One region of the Hymenobacter sp. BRD128 genome, then DNA from elsewhere that is predicted to be linked to it. Evidence: riboswitches for the same ligand, from Rfam matches in the RefSeq annotation. Region 1 holds a riboswitch; the other holds the start of a gene.
The links. A riboswitch is a leader RNA that binds a small molecule or an ion and turns the genes downstream of it on or off. The one in region 1 is predicted to bind thiamine pyrophosphate.

Region 1 (7,291 bases):
CAGCCGCGCCTCATAGGCCAGCCGACCGGCCTCCACGGCCGTTCTAAATGCGTGCGCCATAGCCACCGGCTGCCCGGCCACGGCGATGGCCGTGTTCACGAGCACCGCATCGGCGCCTATTTCCAGCGCCGCCGCCGCGTGCGAGGGCGCGCCGATGCCCGCATCCACCACCACCGGCACCTTGCTCTGGCCGATTATTATTTCCAAAAACTCCTTAGTCAGCAGCCCTTTATTGGAGCCGATGGGCGAGCCTAGCGGCATCACGGCGGCTACGCCCACTTCTTCGAGGCGCTTGCACAGCACCGGGTCGGCGTGGATGTAGGGCAGCACCACGAAGCCCATCTTCACCAGCTCCTCGGCGGCTTTCAGGGTTTCGATGGGGTCGGGCAGCAGGTACTTGGGGTCGGGGTGAATTTCGAGCTTGAGCCAATTAGTTTCCAACGCCTCGCGGGCTAGCTGGGCAGCGAAAACCGCCTCCTTGGCGGTGCGCACGCCCGAGGTATTAGGCAGTAGGCTGAACTGCGGGTGCCCGAGGTGGCGCAGGATATCGTCGTTGGTATCGGCCACGTCGACGCGCTTAAGGGCCACCGTCACCAGCTCCGAGCCGGAAGCTAACAGGGCCTCTTCCATCAGGGCCGACGAGCTGAACTTGCCCGTGCCCGTGAATAGCCGCGAGGTGAACGTGCGGCCAGCAATTACCAGCGGTTGAGTTTTCATAAGCTTGCTATTGACTGAGGGCTAGATACTTCTTCCACAAAAAGCTGGGCCGCCTCCGTAGGGTTAGCCGCGCCACCAATGGCCCCCGACACGGCCACGCCATGCAAACCGGCGGCTAGTAACTCCGCCACATCGGCCAGCCCTACCCCTCCGATACCGACCACCGGCGTCGTGAAACCAGCTGCCCGGCACTGCGCCATGATTTCGGCGTAGCCACTTAGCCCCAGAATCGGACTTAGCTTTTCCTTGGTCGTGGTGAAGCGAAACGGCCCTAGCCCGATGTACTCAACGCCGGCCGCCACTAGCCCCTCAATATCGGCAAACGTGTTAGCGGTGCCGCCGATAACAAAGTCCGGCCCTAGCAGCGCCCGCGCCTCGGCCGGCGGCATATCCTGCTTGCCCAGGTGCACGCCATCGGCGCCGATTTCGAGGGCTAGCGCCGGGTTGTCGTTGAGAATGAAGGTGGCGCCGTGGTGGCGGCAGACTACCTGCACGTCGAGGGCGCGCTGCTTCCACTCGGCGGCCGGCAGGTTTTTAACCCGCAGCTGCACCCAATTCACCCTGCCCCGGCAAGCCAGCTCGGCCGCCTGGGCGCTCGTCGTAATATACTGTAGCCGACTGATTTTCATAATACTTCTAAAAAAGAATGATACCCTAGCCATGTATCGTTGCTGCCCAAAAAGGCGGCCGTGTAGGTCTTACCCTGCCAGCAGGCTTCGGGCAAGTCGTCGCCCAGCGCCAGCCGGGCCAAGATGGCGGCCGACAGCACGCAGCCGCTGCCGTGCTTCTCGCCGTGCGGCAGGCGGGGGCTAGCCAGCGTGTGGCGCACCTCGGGCATGAGCAGCACGTCGGTGGCAAAGTCGCCCTCGGCGTGGCCACCTTTCAGCAGCACCGGGCACCAGACGGCCAGTGTTTCGGCGGCGGCCTCGGGGCTAGCGGCGGGCAGCAGGCGCAGCGCCTCGGGCCGGTTGGGGGTGAGGAGTGCCAGCTCGCAGCAAATGGCTTGCAGCAGTTCGATGTCGGGCCGGGCGTGAAACTCGTAGCCGGCCGTGGCCTGTAGCACCGGGTCCCAGATGAGTTGCACAGCTGGGTTATATGCTTTGAGCCAGCGAATTAACTCCAGCAGCAGTGGCAAACTTTCGAAAAGACCAATTTTGATAAACTTGACCGGAAACCGCACCAGCAATAGTTGAACTTGGTCCTGAATGTCGGCCAGCGGCACCCAGTTCACGCGCTCAAACGCCACGTCGTTCTGCACCGTGAGGGCGGTGCAAGCGGCTAGCCCATACACGCCGCTAGCCTCCATTGTCTTGACATCGGCCAGCACGCCGGCCCCGGCGCTGGGGTCGAAGCCGGCAATGGTGAGGGCGTAAGGGCGCATAAGAAAGATGTAGCGTGGACGCTGCGAGTCCGCGCGTGGTAACGTTGAGATGATAACACGCGCGGACTCGCAGAGGCCACGCTACCTAGCGCTACAGATAAATCTCGCTGCCCTTCTGCACGAACTCGCGCGACTTCTCGCGCAACCCCTCCGCTAGCACTTGGGCCGCCGTCATTTCCTGCGTAGCCGCGTAGTCGCGCACTTCCTGCGTGATTTTCATGGAGCAGAAGTGCGGGCCGCACATTGAGCAGAAGTGCGCCACCTTGGCGCCTTCGGCGGGTAGGGTTTCGTCGTGATACTCGCGGGCGGTGTCGGGGTCGAGGCTGAGGTTGAATTGGTCTTCCCACCGGAACTCGAAGCGGGCCTTACTCAGGGCGTTGTCGCGGTACTGCGCGCCGGGGTGGCCCTTGGCAAGGTCGGCGGCGTGGGCCGCGATTTTGTAGGCGATTACGCCGTCCTTCACATCCTGCTTGTTGGGCAGGCCCAGGTGCTCCTTGGGCGTCACGTAGCAGAGCATGGCGGTGCCAAACCAGCCTATCATGGCCGCCCCGATGGCCGACGTAATGTGGTCGTAGCCGGGCGCAATGTCCGTCGTGAGCGGCCCCAGCGTGTAGAACGGCGCCTCGTGGCACTCCTTCAGTTGCTTGTCCATGTTCTCCTTGATGAGGTGCATGGGCACATGGCCGGGGCCTTCTATCATCACCTGCACGTCGTGCTTCCAGGCAATTTTGGTCAGCTCGCCCAACGTTTCCAGCTCGGCAAACTGGGCCTCGTCGTTGGCATCGGCGATGGAGCCAGGGCGCAGGCCGTCGCCCAGCGAGAAGGCCACGTCGTAGGCCTTCATAATCTCGCAAATCTCCTCGAAGTGGGTATAGAGGAAGCTCTCCTTATGGTGCGCTAGGCACCACTTGGCCATAATGGAGCCGCCGCGCGACACGATGCCCGTCACCCGCTTGGCGGTCATCGGCACGTAGCGCAGCAGCACGCCCGCGTGGATGGTGAAGTAATCCACGCCCTGCTCGGCCTGCTCGATGAGCGTATCGCGAAACAGCTCCCAGGTGAGGTCCTCGGCTTTGCCGTTTACCTTTTCCAGCGCCTGGTAGATGGGCACCGTACCCACCGGCACCGGGCAGTTGCGGATAATCCACTCGCGGGTTTCGTGGATGTTCTTACCGGTGCTGAGGTCCATGAGCGTGTCGCCGCCCCAGCGGCAGCTCCACACGGCCTTATCTACCTCCTCCTCAATACTTGAGGTCACGGCCGAGTTACCGATGTTAGTATTGATTTTCACCAGGAAATTGCGCCCGATAATCATGGGCTCGCTCTCCGGGTGATTGATGTTCGACGGAATAACAGCCCGGCCGGCGGCCACTTCCTGGCGCACAAACTCGGCCGTGATATGGTCCTCCGGCGTGTTGGCCCCGAAGCTGTGGCCGCGGTGCTGGGTGCGTAGCGGGTCGTCCTGGGGCAGCTCGTCGAAGCGCTGGTTTTCGCGGATGGCGATGTACTCCATCTCGGGCGTGATGATGCCCTTTTTGGCGTAGTGCATCTGGCTCACGTTGGCGCCGGCCCTGGCGCGCAGCGGGGCCGCAATGTGCTCGAAGCGCAGGTGGTCGAGACTGGCGTCGGCGGCGCGCTGCTGGCCGTAGTCGGAGGTGGTGCCGGCTAACTGCTCCACGTCGCCGCGCTCCAGAATCCAGCTTTCGCGCAGGCGCGGCAGGCCTTTTTTCAGGTCAATTTCGACATTCGGGTCGGTGTAGGGGCCGCTGGTGTCGTACACCGTCACGGGCGGGTTCTGCTCCGACGGAAAGCCGAAATCGAACTTGCGCTCGGTGTCGGCCAGCGCAATTTCACGCATCGCCACCCGGATATTGGGGTGTAGCTTGCCCGGCACGTAAATCTTGCGCGAGCCGGTGAGGGGCTGGCGCTCCACCAGCGTCTGCTGAGGGGCTTGGTCTTTCTTTTTCATCTCGATGGGATGGGGTAGGAAAAGAGAGGTCGGCCCACGCCTACCCCCCCTGAGTGGCGCGAATAAGCAGAATGCGGTCGTGGGGCTGCACGGCGTGGCTGGCCCACTCGGTGCGGGGCACCACCTGGTCGTTCACAGCCACGGCGAGGCCGCGCGTCTGGACCTGGTCCAGCGCGGCCAAGAGGTCAGCGAGCGGCTGGTTTTCAGTGGCTTCGTGGGCCGAATTGTTTACGTAGCAAACCATGCAACTAGCACTAGTTGAGACAATGGGAAGTCCATAAACAATAGGCGGCGCCAGCCACGGCTAGCCCCGTAAGGCAGCCGCAAAGCGGTCCAGTACTTTTCCCTTCGCCAGCATTACCTGGTTCAGGTTCGGAGGGTATCGTCTCAGCCTTGCTCGCGCAAAGCACCCCTAAAGTTTACAGTGGCGAAGGTAGGCGGCGAATTATGAGCGTTGGTTGAATCAGGCCGGTTTTGCCGAAATTTTATTCAACGCCACAGCGAGCAGCAATTCATGCCAGTTTGCTTTTTGCTAAGGAAGTATACTTTTATCAAATCTTTATTCTCTTACTCGCATGGGCCCATTTTTACAAAATTCCCTTCGACTAGCTCTGTCATATTGCGCTGCATTTTTCGTTATACAACCAGTGGCGGCGCAAACTGCTGCTATGCCAGCCAAAGTGTATGCTTACGTGGAGCAAATGCCTCATTTGCCTGGCGACAATAGCATGGCAGGGATAGTGAAAGCTATTCAGCAACACGTCGTTTATCCGCCCGATGCATTGCGCGAGCAGGTACAAGGCCGCATATTCGTCACATTTGTGGTAGCTGCTGACGGTCAGGAGCAACACGTGGCAATTGTTAAAGGTCTCCGGCCCGACTGCGATTCGGCAGTGGTGTGGGCGGTTCGCCAGCTACCACGGTTTGAGCCTGGTATCAACAAAGGGGAACCAGTGGCCGTGAGCTTCACCGCACCGGTTAACTTCGCCATCACGGCTCCTAGTCCACGTAAGCCTGGGTTGACACCTCGCTAGCCGCCGAGACATTTATACAATTAACCAAAGCAGGTAGTAGTGGGAACCCAACGCGTTGGCTGTTTGTATCTTTGCCCTATGTTACTGGAACTCGAACTCGCCCCCGCTAAACGCGACATCCGCAAAACCTCGCCCGACGACCTCAAGGCGTTTATGGTGGAGCATGGTGAAAAGCCGTTCCGCGCCAAGCAGGTGACGGAGTGGCTGTGGAAGAACACGGCCGGCTCGTTTGAGGAAATGAACAACATCTCGCTGAGCACCCGCGAGTTGCTAGCCCGCCACTTCGTGATAAACGGCGTGGCCGTGCAAAACCAGCAGCTCAGCAATGACGGCACTATTAAGTCGGCTTTCCGGCTGCACGATGGCAACATTGTGGAGGGCGTGCTCATTCCGCACGACACGCGCATGACGGCCTGCATCAGCAGCCAGGTGGGCTGCTCGCTCACGTGTAAGTTTTGCGCCACCGGCTACATGGACCGCAAGCGCAACCTCGACGCGGCCGAGATTTACGACCAAGTGGTGCGCATTCGGGAGCAGTGCGAGGCCCAGTACGGCACGCCGCTCACCAACATCGTGTACATGGGCATGGGCGAGCCGCTACTCAACTACGCCAACGTGGTAGAAAGCGTGCGCCGCATCACCGCCCCCGACGGCCTGAACATGGCCCCGCGCCGCATCACCATCAGCACGGCCGGCATCGCCAAGATGATAAAGAAGCTGGCTGATGATGACGTGAAGGCCAACCTCGCCCTGAGCCTGCACGCGCCCAACGACACGAAGCGCAACGAGATTATGCCCATCAACGAGGCCAACTCGCTGGCGGCCCTCAAGGACGCGCTGCAATACTACCACCAGAAAACCGGCCGCAAAGTCACCTACGAATACATTGTGTTCGAGAACTTTAACGATGGCCTGGAGGATGCCGCCGAGCTCTACACCATCTCGAAGTGGCTGCCCTGCAAGATTAACCTCATCGAGTATAACCCCATCGAAAACGCGGCTTACCAGAACGCGGAGGCCGATAAAATCACGGCCTTTCACAAGTATCTGGCCGACCGCGGCGTGCAAACCAACATCCGCCGCAGCCGGGGCAAGGACATTGATGCCGCCTGCGGGCAGCTCGCCAACAAGGAGAAGGCAGAAGCAGCGTAGCCCGCGCGCTTATTACACAAAACCCCCGCTGCCGGCCTGGCAGCGGGGGTTTTGTGTGGTATCACTTGGTATCTTTTAAGAGCATAAGCGTTGACAGGCAATTTTGCTGCATGTCTTCCGTGACGCGGCCGGCTAGCCGCTCTATCACCGGCTGGCTATTACCGTTGGGCCCGTATAACTGCATAATCTGTGGGCCGCGCCTGATGAGGGAGGCATTGAATTCTTGGTGAAAAAGCTCGACGCGCTCGGCCGATGACTTGCCTTTGAAAGCCCCGGCGGTTTGCAAAGCGGCTAGCCGCTGGCACAGCTCGTCGCCCCACGCCTTGATAAACTCGTCCTCACCGGCGGCCGTCTGCCTGAATCGGTTGTAGAGCTGCGTAGCTGCCGGGCAGGCCCGGATGAGCTGCACGGCCACGGCAGTTGGCAGGTAGGCGCGTAGCTGCTCGTAGGCCCCGGCCACCTTAGCTTGGGCGGCTACTTGCCGGATGGTGGCCACTCGCTTTTCGATGGTTTGGGAGAGTACTTGCTCAAAGGCAGCCTGCGCCTGTACCGGACTCAGCGTGGCCGTGCTAGGCCCAGCCGCCAGCTGCTGGCAGGCCTCGCCTGCCAGGCTCCGGGCTAGCTGAGTTTGGCCGGCTACCGTGTCGGCGAGGGCTAGCGATGCGGCTAGGGCGGCCGGGCCTGCGGCAAGGAGCCACAAGCTAGCCACTAAAACGAGTTGCTTCATGCTACGAAACTACTGCTAGCCTACCGCAGCTTGGTTTTGCCAAAGCGGTACGCTACATCCAGGTAGGCCGGATAGATGCCACTGTCGTTCCGCGAGTTGTAATACAATGCCCCCAGGCTGCCGCTAAAGCGCGGCGAGGCGTAGCGGAGGCCTGCCAGCCCGGCAATGCCGCCGCTGCCATCAAAGCTGGTGATATACGTTTCGTTGACCACCGAAAACAGGCGCGACACCCGCACGTTGGCCCCGAAAACGCCCACTGGTGAGTTGCCAATGCCGTCGCTACCAAAGCCATAGCCCAGGCCGAAGGTCAC
Region 2 (7,291 bases), 560 kb from region 1:
TAGCGGGCCAGCGTGGCTAGCCGCAGACCGGGCAGCAGCTCGTATTCTACAGTATAGGCGAAGGTGAGGGCGGGGGAGAAGGAAATATCAGTTTGCTTGAACTCGGTGCCGCGCTCGCCGCCGTTGTCGTAGTCGGCGAGATAGTCGGTGTAGTTGTTGATTTTATTGCGGCTGATGGTGGCCGTAGGGCTGATAGTCAGCTTATTCCAGAGCACCGTGGTGGCCTGCAGCTCGATGCCGGTGCGGTAGGAATCGCGCACATTGGTGTGGATGGGGTTGCCCACGTCGTCGAGGTGGCCCGAAAGCACCAGCTGGTCGCGGTACAGCATCAGGTAGTAGTTGGCCGACCACTGAAACGGGCCCGTGGTGCGGCGCAGGCCCACTTCCACATTGTGCAGCTTTTCGGCCGTGGGGCGGCGGGCGGCGGGTGTATCAGTGTAGTCGGTGCGGGTGGGCTCGCGCTGGGCCAGCGCGTAGGAGGCGTAGGCCGCTAGCCCATCTTTCACCTGGTAGGTGAGGCCACCCTTGGGGTTTAGGAAATTGAAGTTGATAGTCTGCTGACTTTTGCCGCCGCCAGGGCTGCCGTCGGGCGCAAACAGCTCGTAGGCCACGTGCCGAAACTGCACGTCGCCGAAGGCGGCCAGCTTTTCGCTCAGCGCCACGGTGGCGCGCAGGTAGGTATTCACGTCGAGCTTATGGGCATTGGGCTCGGAGTAGTAGGGCGTGCCGGTTTCCGGAATATTGGTGCCGCGCTGCGCCCAGGTCAGCTCATCGTAGTGCTGGCCGCGGTAGCCCACCACGGCCCCGCCCAGGGTAGCTTCGGTGAGGAAGCCCCCGGCCGTGGGTCGCAATTGCAAAGCGTAGGTGGCGCCGTAGAGGTCGGTTTTGAGCCAGCGGCGCCGGATAACGTCGGTGGTCGTGAGCGTGTCGAAGCCGCCGCCCGCGCGCGGCTGGTACACCGGCCCACTGATGCCATACATTGCAAAATTCTGGTTGGCCTTGTACTCCTCGTAGTAGCCGCCGCCACGCGTCCAGAAGGGCGTCACGCTCAAGTTTAAGCTGGGGGCTAGCTGGCGCGAAATCAGGAATTGGTAATAATCCTGCTGGTAGTTGTCAGTCTGATTTTTATAGGCCGGCAGGTGCTGGCCGTAGTCGGTACCGGCCTCGTTGTAGCGGCGGTTTTTGGTTAATAAAGAATCCGCTAGCCCATACCACGCCTGGTAAGTGGTTTCGTAGCCCGTGATGACGAGCGCACGCAGCAGCGTCTTTTCATCCGAATAAGTGCCCGCCAAATACAGCGACTTGAGCCGCGACCAGCCCCGGTCGATGTAGCCCTCGCTCTGCACCCGCGAGGCGCGGGCATCGAGCGTGAAGTAGTTGTTGAGTAGGCCCGTACCGGCGGCCACGGTCGTTTTCCAGGTGCCAAACGAGCCGGCCGAGTTGTTAATTTCGGCATACGGCTTGGGCCGCAGGCCAAGCGTTTCCACGTTCAAGCTAGCCCCGAAGGCACCCGCGCCGTTGGTGCTGGGCCCGGCGCCGCGCTGCACCTGAATGCTTTGAATGGAGCTGGCTAGGTCGGGCAAATCGACGAAGAACACGCCGTGGCTTTCGGCCTCGTTCACCGGCACGCCGTTGAGCGTCACGTTGATGCGGGTGCCATCGGTGCCCCGGATGCGCAGGGCCGTGTAGCCTACCCCCGTACCCGCGTCCGAAGTCGTGACTACGCTCGGGGTCTGGTCGAGCAGGTAAGGCAAGTCCTGGCCGAAGTTGCGGGCTTGCAGTTGCTCGCGGCTCACGTTTTGGTAAGTGGTGGCGGTGCGCTCATTGGCGCGGGTAGCCGTGACTACGGCCTCGGGCGTGAGGTTGCGGGCCGTGCGTAAGGCTAGCGGAGCCAGTTGCTGGGCCTCGGGCTGGCCTTGCAAAAGCTGGCTAATAGATTCGAAGCCCACAAAGCGCACTTGCAGCGTGTGCGCGCCGGCCGGCACGGCGGGCAGCACAAAGCGCCCATTGGCATCAGTGACGGTGCCGATGGTGGGCCGGTCGGTGAGCACCACAGTGGCACCGGGCAGCGCGGCACCGGTAGCGGCATCGGTGAGCTGGCCAGCCACGGAGCCTTGCGCCCGCGCCGGGGCAGCCACCAGCGCCAGCAGCGCCGTGCCCGCGAGGAGTACAGTTTTCAACATAATAACGACAAAAAAGCAGCACGCGCCCGCCCGCCAGGGGTCGGCGGGCGGGCAAAATCGTTCGCGGATTGTTTGTTCCCTGCGCCGGCATTACCCGGTTCAGGTTCGATGGGTGTCATCTCAGCCAGCCCGGGTTTTCCCGGCCAGCACCCCTAAACAGGCCGCAAAGATACGCCCTGGCCCGGCGCGGCCGGGGGCACTTGTGTGGTTGGCTGGCTATCAGCTATCTTAGCAGAACACAGCAGCCCGCAACGCCAGCCCGGCGCTTTGCGTTGGGGGTAGGCAGCCTTCGGACCTTTTTTCGTGTAGTCGCTATCGGCCTTTCGTTATGCACCAGCTTCTTTGCGCCCTGTTTTTGCTGGCCGTATTCACCTTCTTTCTGGTGATGCCGAAGCGCCGGCACGTGCCGCCCCCTCCCCCGCCTTCCTCGGGCGGCGACGATGGCGGCGGCGAGCCCCACGACCCCGGCCTGCCCGACATCGACCTGCCGCCCGGTATCTCGCGCCCCATCAATGACTGGGAACCCGACTACAACCGCCGGCGGCCGGTGGAAGTGTGAGTACGCTTAGGGGCAGCTAGCCCCGCTGCTGACCGGCCTGGCCGAGTAGCTTTGCCGCGCTGGCGCTTAGTGGCCGGCCAAGGCCTATGCTCCTCCGTTACCCTCTTTTAGTAGTTCTACTACTGCCGATTGCTTCGGTCTTTGCACAACCCACGCCGCGCGTGGCCGTGAAGCCGCCCCTTACGCACGTCATCGTTTACCTCAACGGCACGGCGCTAGAGCACCGGGGCACCGTAACGCTGGCCGCTGGCCTCAACCGGTTGCTGGTGAGTGGCTTATCGCCTCGCGTCGATGCCGATGGCATGGAAGTACAGCTGGGCGAAGGCGCCGAGTTGCTCTCGATAGAAGACAACGACGAACAGCTAGCCCCCGCCGCGCCCCTCAACCCTACCGCCGTTGATAGCCTGGCCAAGGCCGAAACGGAGCGGCGCGCTACCGAAGGCGAGCTGGAAGGGCTGAAGCAGGAAAAAGCCTTTTTGCTGGCCAACCAAACGCTGCCCTCGGGCACGCAGGCCAACTGGAGCGCCGAGGTGCAGAAGGGCGCCACCCTGATGCGCACCCGCCTGCCCGCCATTCAGCAGGAAACCAACCGCCTGGAAAGCCGCCTGACCACGCTCAGAAGCCAGATTGGACTGTTGCAGCCGCGGGCTTCCGAAACCGGCGCCGGCGACCGGCAGGTGCTGGTGGTGCGGGCCGCCCGTGCCGGCACCATGCCGCTGACGCTACGCTATTTTCTGAACAACCGTAGTGCGTGGCGGCCTTCGCTCGATATCCGGGCCAATGCCAGCGGCCGCGAGGTGCGGTTTGTGACGCACGGGCAGCTTACCAACCGCACGGGCCTGGCCTGGCAGCAGGTAGCCGTGGTGCTGATGCGCTACGAAGTAGGCGATGTATCGCGCCCGCAGCTGGTGCCTTGGGAGCTAAACTATGGCAGCGGCCGTCAGAACGGCGAGGGCCGGGTCGACGAATTTGTGGTGAAAGGCACCGCCAAGGGCCGCCCCGCCGCCGTCACGCAGGGCTCGCGCTACGAGGTGCCCGAGCCCGTGACGCTAGCCCCCGGCCGCCGCCGCGAATTGACGTTGCCCGCCGTGCCGCTGCCTGCCCACCCCGAGTACCTGGCCGTACCCCGCGTGTCGGAGCAGGTGGTGCTGCAAACCAAAGTGAGCGGCTGGGAGGGCCTGCAACTGCCCGATGAGGCCCACGTGTACCACGACGGCGTGTACGTGGGCACCACCGACCTCGAAGACCGCGCCTTCAACGACTCGCTCGAAGTAGCGCTGGGCCACGACCCGCAGCTGGTGGTGGGCCGGGCCAAGCTCGAAGACTTCAGCGGCAACGTGCCGCTCAGCGACAAGCGCCGCGTGCGCCTCACCTACGAGCTAAACGTGCTGAATCGCCACGCCGAAACCGTGCGCCTGCGCCTGCTCGACGAGGTGCCCATCTCCGAAGAAAAGGAAATCAGCGTGAAGGTGCTCGAAGCCAGCGGTGCCCAACAAGACGAGCGCACCGGCAAGCTCACCTGGCTGCTCACGCTGCCCGCCGGCACCAGCCAGCGGCTGCGCTTCAGCTTCCAGGTCGATTATCCCAAGGATAAAGCGGTAGAAATCATCAACCACCGCGTGCGCATTTCCAACCCGAAGTTTCGCTAGCCCCGGCTACGCGCCTATCTCGATGGTATAGCTGGCGTCAAACATTTGGCTCGGCGCCAGGGTCAGAATGCCTTCCTTATCGCGCAGCTCCTGCGGCGCGCCCACGGGGCTAGCCACGCCTTGCCAGGGCTCGATGCACACGAAGGCCGCGCCGGGGCTTTTGGTCCAGAGCCCGAGGTAGGGAAAGCCGTTGAACTGCATGCGCACGAAAGGACCGGTGCGGTCGGTTTTTTGCAGGGTAATGCGGGTAAAGTCGAAGTGCTCGAACACGAGCGCATCGTCCTTGAATAGCTCGTAGCTGAGCGGCAGCGTAGCCGCATTGGTGAGCACGGGGGCGGTTTCGCCGCTGCGCAGGCCACCGCGCAAGAGTTGGCGCGCCAGGGTTACGGGGTGGTCGAAGTGAAAAGCATAATCCGAGAACTGCTCGCCCGCCTCCGGGCGCAGGGGGCAATTGAACGCCGGGTGCGCCCCGATGCTGAACAGCAACTCGTGGCCCGCGGCGGCGGGGTTGCGCACGTGCCAGCCCACGGTGAGCACGCTGCCCCGCAGCTCGTAGCGCACCCGCAACTCAAACTCAAATGGAAAAATAGCCCGGCTGGCGGGGCTAGCCATCAGCTGGAAGGTGAGGCTGGCGGCATCCTCCGCGATGAGCTGAAACTCCTGGTCGCGGGCGAAGCCGTGCTGCGGCAGCTTGTAGGCGCGGCCATCGTGCAGGTACGTATCGTCGGGCAGCTTGCCCACTAGCGGAAACAGCAGCGGCGCGTGGCGGGCCCACTGCGCGGGGTCGGCCGGCCAGAGGTATTCGCGGCCGCTGGCTAGGTCAACGAAGCTCGTGAGCTCGGCGCCGTGGGCGGCAATTTCGACGCGGGCGGTGGCGGAGGTGAGCGTAGGCATTTTTCGGGGAGCGATGAGTAGTGAGCATTGAGCGGTTCTTAAACGGCTAGCCGCGCATCTGTGGCTGCCAGGGCCTGCGCCAGCCGCTGGGCGGGCGGGCCACCGATTTCGGCAAATGGCCAGCCGCGCTGCCGCAATTCCTGCCGGTACAAGTTGTAAAAATGCCAGCGTTGCGCCGGGTTGGGGTGCTCGCGCAGCGGGTCGGGCGTCCAGGGCAGGTCGGGGGCCAGCAGCAGGGTGAGGGCGTAGCGCGGCTTGGCCAGCTCGGCCAGCACCCAGGCCGGACAGGTGCCAAACGCATTTTCGGCCCAGATTTTAATGACCAGCAAATCGGTATCGCAAAAGAGCAGGCCGGCCGCCTGGCCAGCCGCCGCGTCTTCGGCGGCGAGCTGGCCGCGGGCAATGGCTTCGAGGTCGGCCAGGGTGTAGCTAGCGCCGTTTGCTTCGAGGTACTGCCGGGCGTATTCGGGCACGAAGGTGGTGCCGTAGTGCGCCGCCAGCTGCGCGGCCAGCGTGCTCTTGCCCGCCGATTCGGGGCCGGTGAGGGAGATGCGGCGCACAGCCATCCCTTAGGCCGTTACCGGCTGGCGCCGCATATCACGCCGCCATTCCCAGTAGCCGTAGGCCGCTAGCCCCAGGTACAAAAAATAAAGCAAGCTGGTAGGATACAACTGCTTAGCCCACAAGATGGGCACGTAGATGGCATCGACTACAATCCAGAGCCACCAGTTTTCGAGGCGCTTGCGCATGAGCAAAAACTGCGCGGCGATGCTCGTGCCGGTGGTAAAGCTGTCCCAGTGCGGAAACGAGGAATCGGTGTGGTGGGCCAGGTAGTAGCCCGAGCCCAGCGTGTAGGCCAGGATAAAAGCAACAGCCAGCCCCCACTCGGCGGGCGTGACGTGCGTGACGGGCAGCTCGGCATCGCCCCGGCCGCCGTGGCGCCACTCGTACCAGCCGTAGGCGCTCAAGGCGATAAAAATTCCCTGCAAGCCGCTGTCCGAATACAGCCCCTGCCGGTAATAAATGACCACGTAGAGCAGGCAGCTGAAGATGGCCACCGGAAAATTGAGCAGCGACTCGCGGGCCGCCAGCCACACGCAGGCAAAGCCCGTGAGCACGGCCGCCCATTCGAGGGCCGTGGTGGCGCGCACGGCGGCCCAGGTGTCGGCGGGCAGGCTAGCGAGGGAAAAAAGCAACATAGAACAAAGGCCGAAAAGCCGCGCAAGGTAGCCCGCCAGGGTACTTTTGCGTCATGCTGCCCGACCTCACCCCCGCCGCCCTGCACGCCCGCCTCGCCGCCGGCGAAGACATTCAGCTCATCGACGTGCGCGAGGAAATGGAGTTTGACTACTGCCGCATCGCGGGCAGCGTGCTCATTCCGCTGGGCGAAATTCCGCGCCGCGCCGCCGAAATCCGTACTGAGGGGCCGGTAGTGCTCATCTGCCACCACGGCGTGCGCTCGGCGCAGGCGCTGGGCTACTTGCAGCACAGGTTAGGGCGCGAAAATTTGCTTAACTTGAGAGGCGGCATTGACGCGTGGAGCCTGCAAGTGGACCCTAGCGTGCCCGTGTACTGAGTGTAATTCTGGTTGCTCTTGCGCGCTTGCCAGGGCAGCGCCTGTCAGTTTTTCTATTCCTTTTCCCATGCCATCCCCTACCCTAGCCAGCCGCCTGGCCCTGCGCGAGCGCCCCGCCGGCCGGCCCCTGATGCATCAGGAGTGGGGCGACCTGCTGTTTATGCACTGGCCGGTGCCAGCCGAGCTTATTCAGGCGCAGCTGCCGGCGCGCCTGCAAGTCGATACGCACGAAGACGTGGCCTGGCTAGGGGTAGTGCCATTTCGGATGTGGGATGTGCGCAGCCGCGTGACGCCGCCCGTGCCCGGCGCCCGCGAGTTTTTGGAGCTGAATGTGCGTACCTACGTGCACCTCGACGGCGTGCCCGGCGTGTGGTTTTTTTCGCTCGATGCCAGCAATCCGCTGGCAGTGTGGGCCGCGCGCACGTTCTTT

Region 2: it holds a riboswitch for thiamine pyrophosphate, as region 1 does, so the genes downstream of both, GKZ68_RS14120 (TonB-dependent receptor) here and thiS (sulfur carrier protein ThiS) in region 1, are expected to answer to the same signal.

Annotation. Positions count from the first base shown of each region.
Region 1 covers NZ_CP053908.1:3,757,532-3,764,822, forward strand. The annotation lists gene GKZ68_RS16730 (thiazole synthase) at 1-717, opposite strand, end outside; gene GKZ68_RS16735 (thiamine phosphate synthase) at 714-1,346, opposite strand; gene GKZ68_RS16740 (hydroxymethylpyrimidine/phosphomethylpyrimidine kinase) at 1,343-2,098, opposite strand; gene thiC (phosphomethylpyrimidine synthase ThiC) at 2,190-4,067, opposite strand; gene thiS (sulfur carrier protein ThiS) at 4,108-4,311, opposite strand; TPP riboswitch at 4,394-4,491, opposite strand; gene GKZ68_RS22755 (energy transducer TonB) at 4,796-5,101, shown strand; gene rlmN (23S rRNA (adenine(2503)-C(2))-methyltransferase RlmN) at 5,180-6,253, shown strand; gene GKZ68_RS16765 (hypothetical protein) at 6,315-6,980, opposite strand; gene GKZ68_RS16770 (hypothetical protein) at 7,001-7,291, opposite strand, start outside.
Region 2 covers NZ_CP053908.1:3,199,732-3,207,022, forward strand. The annotation lists gene GKZ68_RS14120 (TonB-dependent receptor) at 1-2,183, opposite strand, end outside; TPP riboswitch at 2,241-2,347, opposite strand; gene GKZ68_RS14125 (hypothetical protein) at 2,512-2,742, shown strand; gene GKZ68_RS14130 (DUF4139 domain-containing protein) at 2,829-4,391, shown strand; gene GKZ68_RS14135 (aldose 1-epimerase family protein) at 4,398-5,285, opposite strand; gene GKZ68_RS14140 (AAA family ATPase) at 5,324-5,845, opposite strand; gene pnuC (nicotinamide riboside transporter PnuC) at 5,855-6,484, opposite strand; gene GKZ68_RS14150 (rhodanese-like domain-containing protein) at 6,538-6,861, shown strand; gene GKZ68_RS14155 (YqjF family protein) at 6,929-7,291, shown strand, end outside.